DNA from 4 places in the Rahnella sp. PAMC25617 genome. Region 1 is predicted to be linked to each of the others. Evidence: predicted binding sites of a transcription regulator. Region 1 holds the regulator's gene; each other region holds the start of a gene.
What was found. Region 1 encodes PurR, which represses purine synthesis genes. Its sites were predicted from a motif close to CANGCAAACGTTTGCNTG; they were not measured.
Positions count from the first base shown of each region.

Region 1 (2,203 bases):
CACCTCGCGGACGTTGCCCAAGCGTGATACCTGGACGCTTGATAACCAGCGGCGTCTGGTTGTGCCGGACTGGACCTGCGCGCTTGAATGTCTGAGTGAAGGTTTATGCGTAGGAATGATGCCGGTACATCGCGTGAGCCACCGCATTGAACAGCAGGCATTGCAGGTTCTGGCGCTGGAGAATACCTTCCCTGACAGCCCATGTTGCCTGACGTGGGACCAGAGCAATCCGTCACCTTCACTGGCGTGGTTGCTGGAATATATGGGTGATACAGAAACGATGAACCGTGAATGGCTGCGGGACTGAGAAAGTAAACGCCTGCAAAAGCAGGCGTTATAAAAGATTAAAGGCAAACATTAACGGCGATAGTCGCGGTACGGGCCATCGGCCACCGAACGACGCTCAACCAGTTTCGGATGCACCTCGATGGTCTGTGATTCTTCACGTTTGCTGACGATGCGGTCGAGCAACATAGTAAAGGCCATCTCACCCAACCGTTCTTTCGGCTGATGCACGGTCGTCAGTGCCGGAGAGAAGTACCGCGCATTACGCACGTTATCGTAACCAATCACCGAAATATCCTGCGGGACGCGCAATCCGAGCTCATCAGCGGCGCAAATTGCGCCCATTGCCATGACATCGCCCCCGCAGAAGACGGCGGTGGGGCGTTGTTTCTGCATCAGAATCTTATGCATCGCCTGATAACCTGACTCCGGCTCGAAATCGCCCTGAACCACCCATTCTTCGCGAAGCGGGATATTGGCTTCCGTCAGCGCTTTGACAAAACCCTGGAAACGACCGCCGCCGGTATTACGCGCCAGCTGTCCCGGGATCACGCCAATATCACGATGCCCGCGTTCGATCAGATAGCGTCCGGCCATATAACCGCCTTCGAAAGCATTATCGATAATGCTGTCGGTGAAGTTTTTACGCGCTTCGCCCCAGTCCATCACCACCATCGGAATCGAACGATACTCTTCAAGCATATTGAGTAATTCGTCAGGGTATTCCGCGCACATGACCAGCAGACCATCGACGCGTTTTTGCGCCAGCATTTGCAGATAGGCCTGTTGTTTTTCCAGATTGTTGTGCGAGTTACACAAGATCAGCGTATAGCCTTTGGAGAAGCAGCTGTTCTCGACGGCTTCAATCACCTCGGCGAAATAGGGCGCTTCACTGGAGGTTGCCAGCAGACCAATCGTCTTGGTGTTATTCACTTTAAGACTACGGGCTACGGCGCTCGGAGAATAATGTAGCTCTTTAATGGCAAGCAGCACCGCTTCCCTGGTTTCTTCGGCGACGAAACGTGTTTTATTGATGACGTGCGACACGGTTGTAGTGGAAACGCCAGCGCGCTTTGCGACATCTTTAATCGTTGCCATGTAAAGAATGACTCCTGAACTTCCGTGCTTCAGCACGTTAGCATTATGTTAATCGTTTGCTTGCGTTGATTACACTGCGGACATCTAAAAGGGCAGTGTAATCATTGGGTGGATTCTTCAGAATGAGGCGTGAAATGCTCTCGGGTGAAATCGACCGGCACACAGGCGTGTTAACCGACAATTTTCTCTTATAATGCATGAAAGTGGAAGTAAAATTGTCATGTTCACATTTTCATTCAGCAGAAGATTTTAAAAGTGAATTATGCGAAAATGCGTTGGCACACATTTAGTGTGGCTAAAAGAAACGCCACAACTTGATCCGAAAGGGGGTTTGATGGACAGCAACCTGAAGTTATCGTTGATCACCACGGTATGCGCTTTGCTCATGATTATCGCTTTCAGCTTCACGGCAGTGATGAACTAATCTGGCAGTGAGACAGTAGTGAGACGCAACAAAAAAGGGCGATACCTTTCACAGGAATCGCCCTTTTCAATTTTACGCAGTGACCGTTACCGCCGATACTCTTCCCTGCAGAAACTCTTCGTTAAGTGCTATTCAATGGCTGATTAGCGAAACCTCAGACTTAACGAATTGTTTATTATCGGATTGTTTTTGGGGTCATCACCCGACGTGCGCCAACATAGTGGTCTTGCCAGTAATCGTCGCCCAGTGAGGTGATTTTGATGTCTTCACCGGTTCTTGGCGACTGGATGAATTTGCCGTTGCCAACATAAACACCCACATGATCCGCTGCGCCGCGGTTGTTGATTCTGAAGAACACCAGATCACCGCTTTCAAGTTCGCCACGTTTCACCGGCG
Region 1 covers NZ_JBOCUM010000006.1:234,539-236,741, reverse strand. Annotated here, with positions in the region: gene punR (DNA-binding transcriptional activator PunR) at 1-307, shown strand, start outside; gene purR (HTH-type transcriptional repressor PurR) at 358-1,383, opposite strand; gene ACM615_RS07065 (YnhF family membrane protein) at 1,646-1,807, shown strand; gene ACM615_RS07060 (C40 family peptidase) at 1,983-2,203, opposite strand, start outside.

Region 2 (2,203 bases), 530 kb from region 1:
TGCATTCGCCGTAGCAATCCTGCGGCAGAGTCTTTTCTTCGCCAGAACGTAAGCGCCACTGACCACGGCCGTCGTACCCGCCGACGCGACGTTTAACAATCGCCAGTTCGCCAAGCTGAGAGAAAACCTGCGGCCATTCGGCGGCATCAGCCAGCAACTGCCACGGCGCAGTTGCCAGACCGAGCTGGTCGAGCAACTGTTTTTGCGTCAGGCGGTCAGCCAGACGTGGGAAAATCTCGCGGTTAACGAACGCGTTGTGCGTTGCCAGTTCGCGGGTCAGTGCAGTTTCCGGCCAGCGTTCGATTTCAGCGGTGATCACGCTTTGCTGATATGGCACGGCTTCCGGTTCGGCATCAAGTCCGACGGGATATACGGCGATGCCCAGCGGTTCACCAGCCTGACGCAGCATCCGGCCTAACTGACCGTTTCCAAGGACGCAAACCGGCTTCATGCTTCCTCCCGCGGATCGGGATTATTCAGCACTTCGTCAGTTTGTGCAGTGCGCCATGCAGCCAGATTTTTAGCAATCTCAGCATCGTGAAGCGCCAGAATTTGTGCGGCCAGCAAAGCGGCGTTAGCAGCACCGGCTTTTCCGATCGCCAGCGTACCGACCGGAATACCACGTGGCATTTGTACGATGGAATACAGACTGTCGATGCCACTCAGGGCAGCACTCTGAACCGGAACACCCAGTACCGGCACCAGCGTTTTTGCCGCCAGCATGCCTGGTAAATGTGCTGCGCCACCGGCACCCGCGATGATCACATCAAAGCCATTGGCAGAAGCCTGCTCAGCGAAAGTGAACAATTTATCCGGTGTGCGGTGAGCGGAGACGATATCGACATGGAAAGGAATATTCAGCGTTGTGAGAACTTCGGCGGCGAACTGCATGGTCGCCCAGTCACTTTTAGACCCCATAACGATGGCGATTTTTGCCGGGGTAACGTTGGATGACATGTCTTTAAAGCTCCTGTGATTCGGAAATAGAAACTGCGAGGGCGCAAATGATAACACGCTCCGAGAGGGAGGAAAACGGTTGCGTGGCCGGAAAACGGCGCATTTTTGATGAGAAGTTGGCGGCAGATTTGTATAATCCAAACCAATATATTAAAGACAAACTTGAGTGGAAACTGATTTATGACGCAGGCTTTACTGGCACCGATTTATGATTTTCTTCACTGTGAAACGCCCGCTCTGTGGGTGGATGTGGCGCTGGAAAATCAGACGGTCATGCTGATTGACCACGCTAACTGTGAAAAGAAAGCGGCGGCGACGGCGATGAGCCTGATGACGAAATATCTGGACCGCACCGAACTGCTATTTTGTGCGGCGCGTCTGGCGCGTGAAGAACTTCATCACTTTGAACAAGTGGTGGAAATCATGCAAAAACGCAATATCACCTACACCCAGCTTTCACCATCGCGCTACGCCAGCGGCATGATTAAACATACCCGCCATCACGATGATCTGAATATTCTGGTCGACCGGCTGATTATCGGCGCATACATCGAAGCGCGCTCTTGCGAGCGTTTTGCCAAAATAGCGCCGCATCTCGATGAAACCTTGTCGCGTTTTTACACTTCGCTGCTGCGTTCTGAATCACGGCATTTTGCCGATTATCTGGCGCTGGCAGAGCAATATGCCGGAACGGATATTAGTGAGCGGGTAGAGGAGTTTGGCAGGATTGAAGCGGAATTAATTCTTACACCAGACGAACAGTTCCGCTTCCACAGCGGTGTACCCGTCTGCGGACTTAAAACGGGAAGCTGATCAGCTCGACGTTATCGGCGGTGACTTTCACCATCGAACCTTCTTCGTGCCATGCGCCGAGTACCACACGATGGCCGGTTTTGTTTCCGAGCGGGACATCGTGAATGGCTGGCCGATGGGTATGGCCGTGGATCATCCACTCGACGCCAGCCATCTGCATTTCGCTGACCACCGCCTGCGGGTTCACATCCATAATCTCCAGTGATTTACCCTGATTCGACGCCTTACTGTTAGCGCGCATTCTGGCAGCAATACCCAGTCGCCATTTCAGTGGCAGCATCAGGAAAAGTTTCTGGATAAACGGATTGTGGACTTTTTTGCGGAAGTTTTGATACGCGACATCGTCGGTACACAGCGTGTCGCCGTGCAGGATCAGGATGCGGCGTCCGTACAGCTCGAGCACTTTTTTCTCCGGCAGCAACGTCATCAGGCT
Region 2 covers NZ_JBOCUM010000006.1:765,524-767,726, reverse strand. Annotated here, with positions in the region: gene purK (5-(carboxyamino)imidazole ribonucleotide synthase) at 1-451, opposite strand, end outside; gene purE (5-(carboxyamino)imidazole ribonucleotide mutase) at 448-957, opposite strand; gene ACM615_RS09645 (tRNA-(ms[2]io[6]A)-hydroxylase) at 1,138-1,770, shown strand; gene lpxH (UDP-2,3-diacylglucosamine diphosphatase) at 1,754-2,203, opposite strand, start outside.
Region 2: purE (5-(carboxyamino)imidazole ribonucleotide mutase) is a predicted target of PurR. The motif match lies at 1,026-1,043, and genes of this name have one in related genera.

Region 3 (2,203 bases), 750 kb from region 1:
TACGGATTTGCACAATAGCGTTTTCGCCAATGCCCGCCGGAACGCGCGCCAGTGCAATACTGTAGCCGAGCGTCGGAGAGAATGAGCCGCTGGTGATCACGCCTTCCAGCGTGTTGCCCGCGCTGTCGTTGAATCGCACCGGCAGTTCGTTACGCAATACGCCTTTCTCGGTCATCACCAGGCCGACCAGCTGTTCAGTGCCCTGCTCGCGCTGTCTTTCCAGTGCGTCACGGCCAATAAAGTTACGGTCTTCCGGTGCCCATGCGATGGTCCAGCCCATGTTGGCCGCCAGTGGTGACACGCCTTCGTCCATTTCCTGACCGTAGAGATTCATGCCAGCTTCCAGACGCAGCGTGTCGCGTGCGCCCAGACCGGCGGGTTTCACGCCTGCGGCCAGCAATTTCTGCCAGAAATCGGCCACCAGCTCTTGCGGCAGCGCGATTTCATAACCCGCTTCGCCGGTATAACCGGTGGTGGCGATAAACAGATCGCCCGCCTGAACGCCAAAGAACGGTTTCATGCCCGCGACCGCTTGTTTTTGTTCAGCGGTAAACAAGGTTTCCGCTTTTTCTTTCGCCTGCGGCCCCTGCACAGCGACCAGCGCCAGATCATCACGCACCGTCAGTTCAACAGCGTACGGTTCTGCATGCTGCGAAATCCATGCCAGATCTTTCTCACGAGTAGCGGAGTTAACCACCAGACGGAAATAATTTTCGTTGAGGAAGTAAACGATCAGGTCGTCTATCACGCCGCCGGACGCATTGAGCATGCCGGTGTACAGCGCTTTGCCGGGAACGGTGAGCTTGGCGACATCGTTCGCCAGAAGATAACGGAGGAATTCACGGGTACGGGCACCGTGGAGATCGACAATGGTCATGTGCGAGACGTCAAACATACCGGCATCCTGACGCACGATGTGGTGTTCATCCAGCTGAGAGCCATAATGCAAAGGCATCATCCAGCCGTGGAAATCGACCATACGCGCGCCGCACGCAACATGTTGTTCATAAAGCTGAGTCTGCTTAACCATCTTATTCCTCATTTAATTAAGTGCATAAACAGCACACCGCGCAAACGATACCCTCGCTCGAACTTACCACTGAATAAGCTCACTAACCATAAGTTAAAATATGCAGAGCGGGATAGATGTCAGTGATTTCACAAGGGCATTGTGCAGAGTTTTTGACTGGCAAACTGGGGTTTGTGACGCAAAATCTACAAATAAACATCAAAAGTGTCGATGTTATATAACGACAAGGCCGGATTTCTCACCATTTGCAGAATGAGAAATCCGGCCCCGGATTAGAAAATGTAATGGAAAAACTGAGCTGAAATTAGATTATTTCAATCGAAGTGAATCGTCCTGTAACCACTCAGGTAAATCATTCAGCCCCATCGCCTGACGCACCAGTTTCGGTTTCACGCCCGGAAGAGAATCCGCCAGCGTCAGGCCGATATCCCGCAACAGTTTTTTGGCAGGATTGTCACCGGCAAACAGTTCGCGGAAGCCCTGCATACCCGCCAGCATCAGCGCGGCGCTGTGTTTACGACGGCGCTCGTAACGGCGCAAATACATGTGCTGGCCGAAATCTTTGCCTTCTTTTTGCAGTCTTCGGATTTCAGATGCCAGTTCAGCAGCATCCATGAAACCTAAATTGACGCCCTGACCGGCCAGCGGATGCACGGTGTGCGCCGCATCGCCCACCAGCGCCAGACGTGGCCCGGCAAAGCTGCGGGCATAACGACCGGTCAGCGGGAAGGTCAGCCGCTCGCTTTCTACGGTACAAATACCCAGGCGCAGGTCAAAGGTACTGGCGAGGATTTTGTTGAACTCTTCAGGCTCCAGCGCGCTCAGGCGCTGCGCTTCATCTGGCGAAACTGACCAGACAATAGAAGATAAATGGGTATCGGCCAGCGGCAGAAATGCCAGAATGCCTTCGCCGTGGAAGACCTGGCGTGCAACAGACTGGTGCGGCTCTTCAGTGCGGATGGTCGCAACCAGTGCATGATGGCGATAATCCCAGAATGTCAGCGGGATATCAGCGTGCTGACGCAGCCACGACTGCGCGCCGTCCGCGCCGACCACTAACCGTGCAGTGAGCTGACGATCATCATTGAGGGTGATAAACGCCTCGTTTTCGCCCCACGCCACATTTTTCAATGTGGCCGGCGCGAGCAAAGTGATGTCGGAAGATTGTTCCGC
Region 3 covers NZ_JBOCUM010000006.1:982,837-985,039, forward strand. Annotated here, with positions in the region: gene gcvT (glycine cleavage system aminomethyltransferase GcvT) at 1-1,030, opposite strand, end outside; gene ubiI (FAD-dependent 2-octaprenylphenol hydroxylase) at 1,340-2,203, opposite strand, start outside.
Region 3: gcvT (glycine cleavage system aminomethyltransferase GcvT) is a predicted target of PurR. The motif match lies at 1,068-1,085, and genes of this name have one in related genera.

Region 4 (2,203 bases), 100 kb from region 1:
GGCGCGTCGCCGTGCCCGGCAGCGTGCGCGTGCCCGAACTGTTTGTGGTTGAGCCGTTTCCGGCGGTGCATCATCTGGTCAGCACCATCACTGCGCAGTTACCGCAAGAGTGCCATCCTGCGGCCTTGTTACGCGCCTGTTTCCCCGGCGGTTCCATTACCGGCGCACCGAAAGTGCGGGCTATGGAAATCATCGAAGAACTCGAGCCACATCGCCGCAACGGCTATTGCGGCAGCATCGCGTATATCAGCTTTTGCGGCACCATGGACAGCAACATCACCATCCGCACGTTACTCACGTCGCAGGGAAAAATTCATTGCTGGGCAGGCGGCGGGATTGTGGCGGACAGTCAGGAACAGGCAGAATATCAGGAAACTTTTGATAAGATTGCCCGAATTCTGCCTCAGTTAGGAGAAACATCATCGTGACTTTGCTGGAACAACATGCGCCAATTCAGACACTTTCCCCCGCTGTTGAAGATTTCATATTGCGCTTTCAGTTGCAGCAACCTCACCAGCCCGCACCGGCGCTGCGCGGAACCCGTCACGCTGCGGTGCTGATCCCGATCATTTGCCGCCCCGAACCTACGCTGTTACTGACACGCCGATCAGATCAGCTGCGCAAACACGCGGGACAAGTCGCCTTTCCCGGCGGCGCGGCGGATGCTTCTGATGCGTCGATTATCGCCACTGCCTTGCGTGAAGCGCAGGAAGAAGTCGCCATTCCGCCTGAACAGGTTTATGTATTAGGCACACTTTCGCCGCAGGATAGCAGCAGCGGTTTCCGGGTCACACCGGTAGTAGGGCTGTTACCCGTCGATGTGCCGCTGCATCCGGCTGAAGACGAAGTCGCCGAGTTATTTGAAATGCCGCTGCGTGAAGCTTTTGATCTGGCTCGTTATCACCCGCTTGATATTCATCGCCGGGGCATTCATCACCGCGTTTATTTGTCCTGGTATCAGCAGCAATTTGTCTGGGGTCTCACCGCCGCTATCATCCGCCAGCTCGCCGGACAGGTCGAAGTCTGAGCGCTCTGATTACATAGCGATCACACTTTTGCATCAAATAAGTTTATTTCATGCGAAAAATGAAACTTTTGCCTCTCAGCCCTTTTAAACTATAAGTCTATCCATAAGAACAAGAGAGCCGTCCATAAAGACGAAATCTCGCTGTGGTTCATTTATGGAAGCCAGGGATCCCGTTCCCTGCCGCAATCTATTACAGGAGTATTCGACGTGATTAGCGTTTTCGACATGTTCAAGGTCGGGATTGGCCCTTCCAGTTCCCATACTTTGGGCCCGATGAAAGCCGGTAAACAGTTCGCTGACGACCTGCTGGAAAAGGGCATGATGCCTGCCGTTACGCGTGTCGCCGTGGACGTTTTTGGTTCTTTGTCTCTGACAGGCAAAGGCCACCACACAGATATCGCCATTATTTTAGGCCTGGCCGGTAATCAGCCAGACACCGTCGACATTGACGGAATTCCCCATTTTATCCGCGACGTTGAGCAACGTGAGCGTCTGCCGCTGGGCACCACTCAGCATGAAGTAGATTTCCCGCGTGATACCGGCATGGTGTTCCGCGGTGAGAATTTGCCACGCCACGAGAACGCCATGCAAATCCATGCGTTTGCTGGCGATAAAATGATTTACAGCAAAACGTATTATTCCGTCGGCGGCGGTTTTATTGTCGATGACGAACACTTCGGTCAGCCGGTTCTCGACGAAGTCACCGTGCCTTACAGCTTTAATTCGGCCAGTGAAATGCTGGCGAAATGTAAGGAAACCGGCCTGTCATTATCCGGGCTGGTGATGAAGAACGAGCTGGCGCAACACAGTAAGCAGGAAATCGACCAGTATTTCGAGAAGATCTGGCACACCATGCAGGCGTGTATCGATCGCGGTCTGAATACTGAAGGCGTGTTGCCGGGGCCGCTGCGGGTACCGCGCCGTGCGTCTGCTCTGCGCCGGATGCTGGTGTCAAACGATAAGCTTTCCAGTGACCCGATGAACGTGATCGACTGGGTGAATATGTTTGCGCTGGCAGTTAACGAAGAAAATGCCGCAGGCGGACGCGTAGTGACTGCGCCAACCAACGGTGCATGCGGCATTGTGCCGGCGGTACTGGCCTATTATGACCAGTTTATTCAGTCGGTCAGCCCTGACATTTACCTGCGCTATTTCCTGACCTCCGGCGCTATCGGC
Region 4 covers NZ_JBOCUM010000006.1:338,114-340,316, forward strand. Annotated here, with positions in the region: gene pabB (aminodeoxychorismate synthase component 1) at 1-428, shown strand, start outside; gene ACM615_RS07525 (CoA pyrophosphatase) at 425-1,027, shown strand; gene ACM615_RS07530 (L-serine ammonia-lyase) at 1,235-2,203, shown strand, end outside.
Region 4: ACM615_RS07530 (L-serine ammonia-lyase) is a predicted target of PurR. The motif match lies at 1,190-1,207, and genes of this name have one in related genera.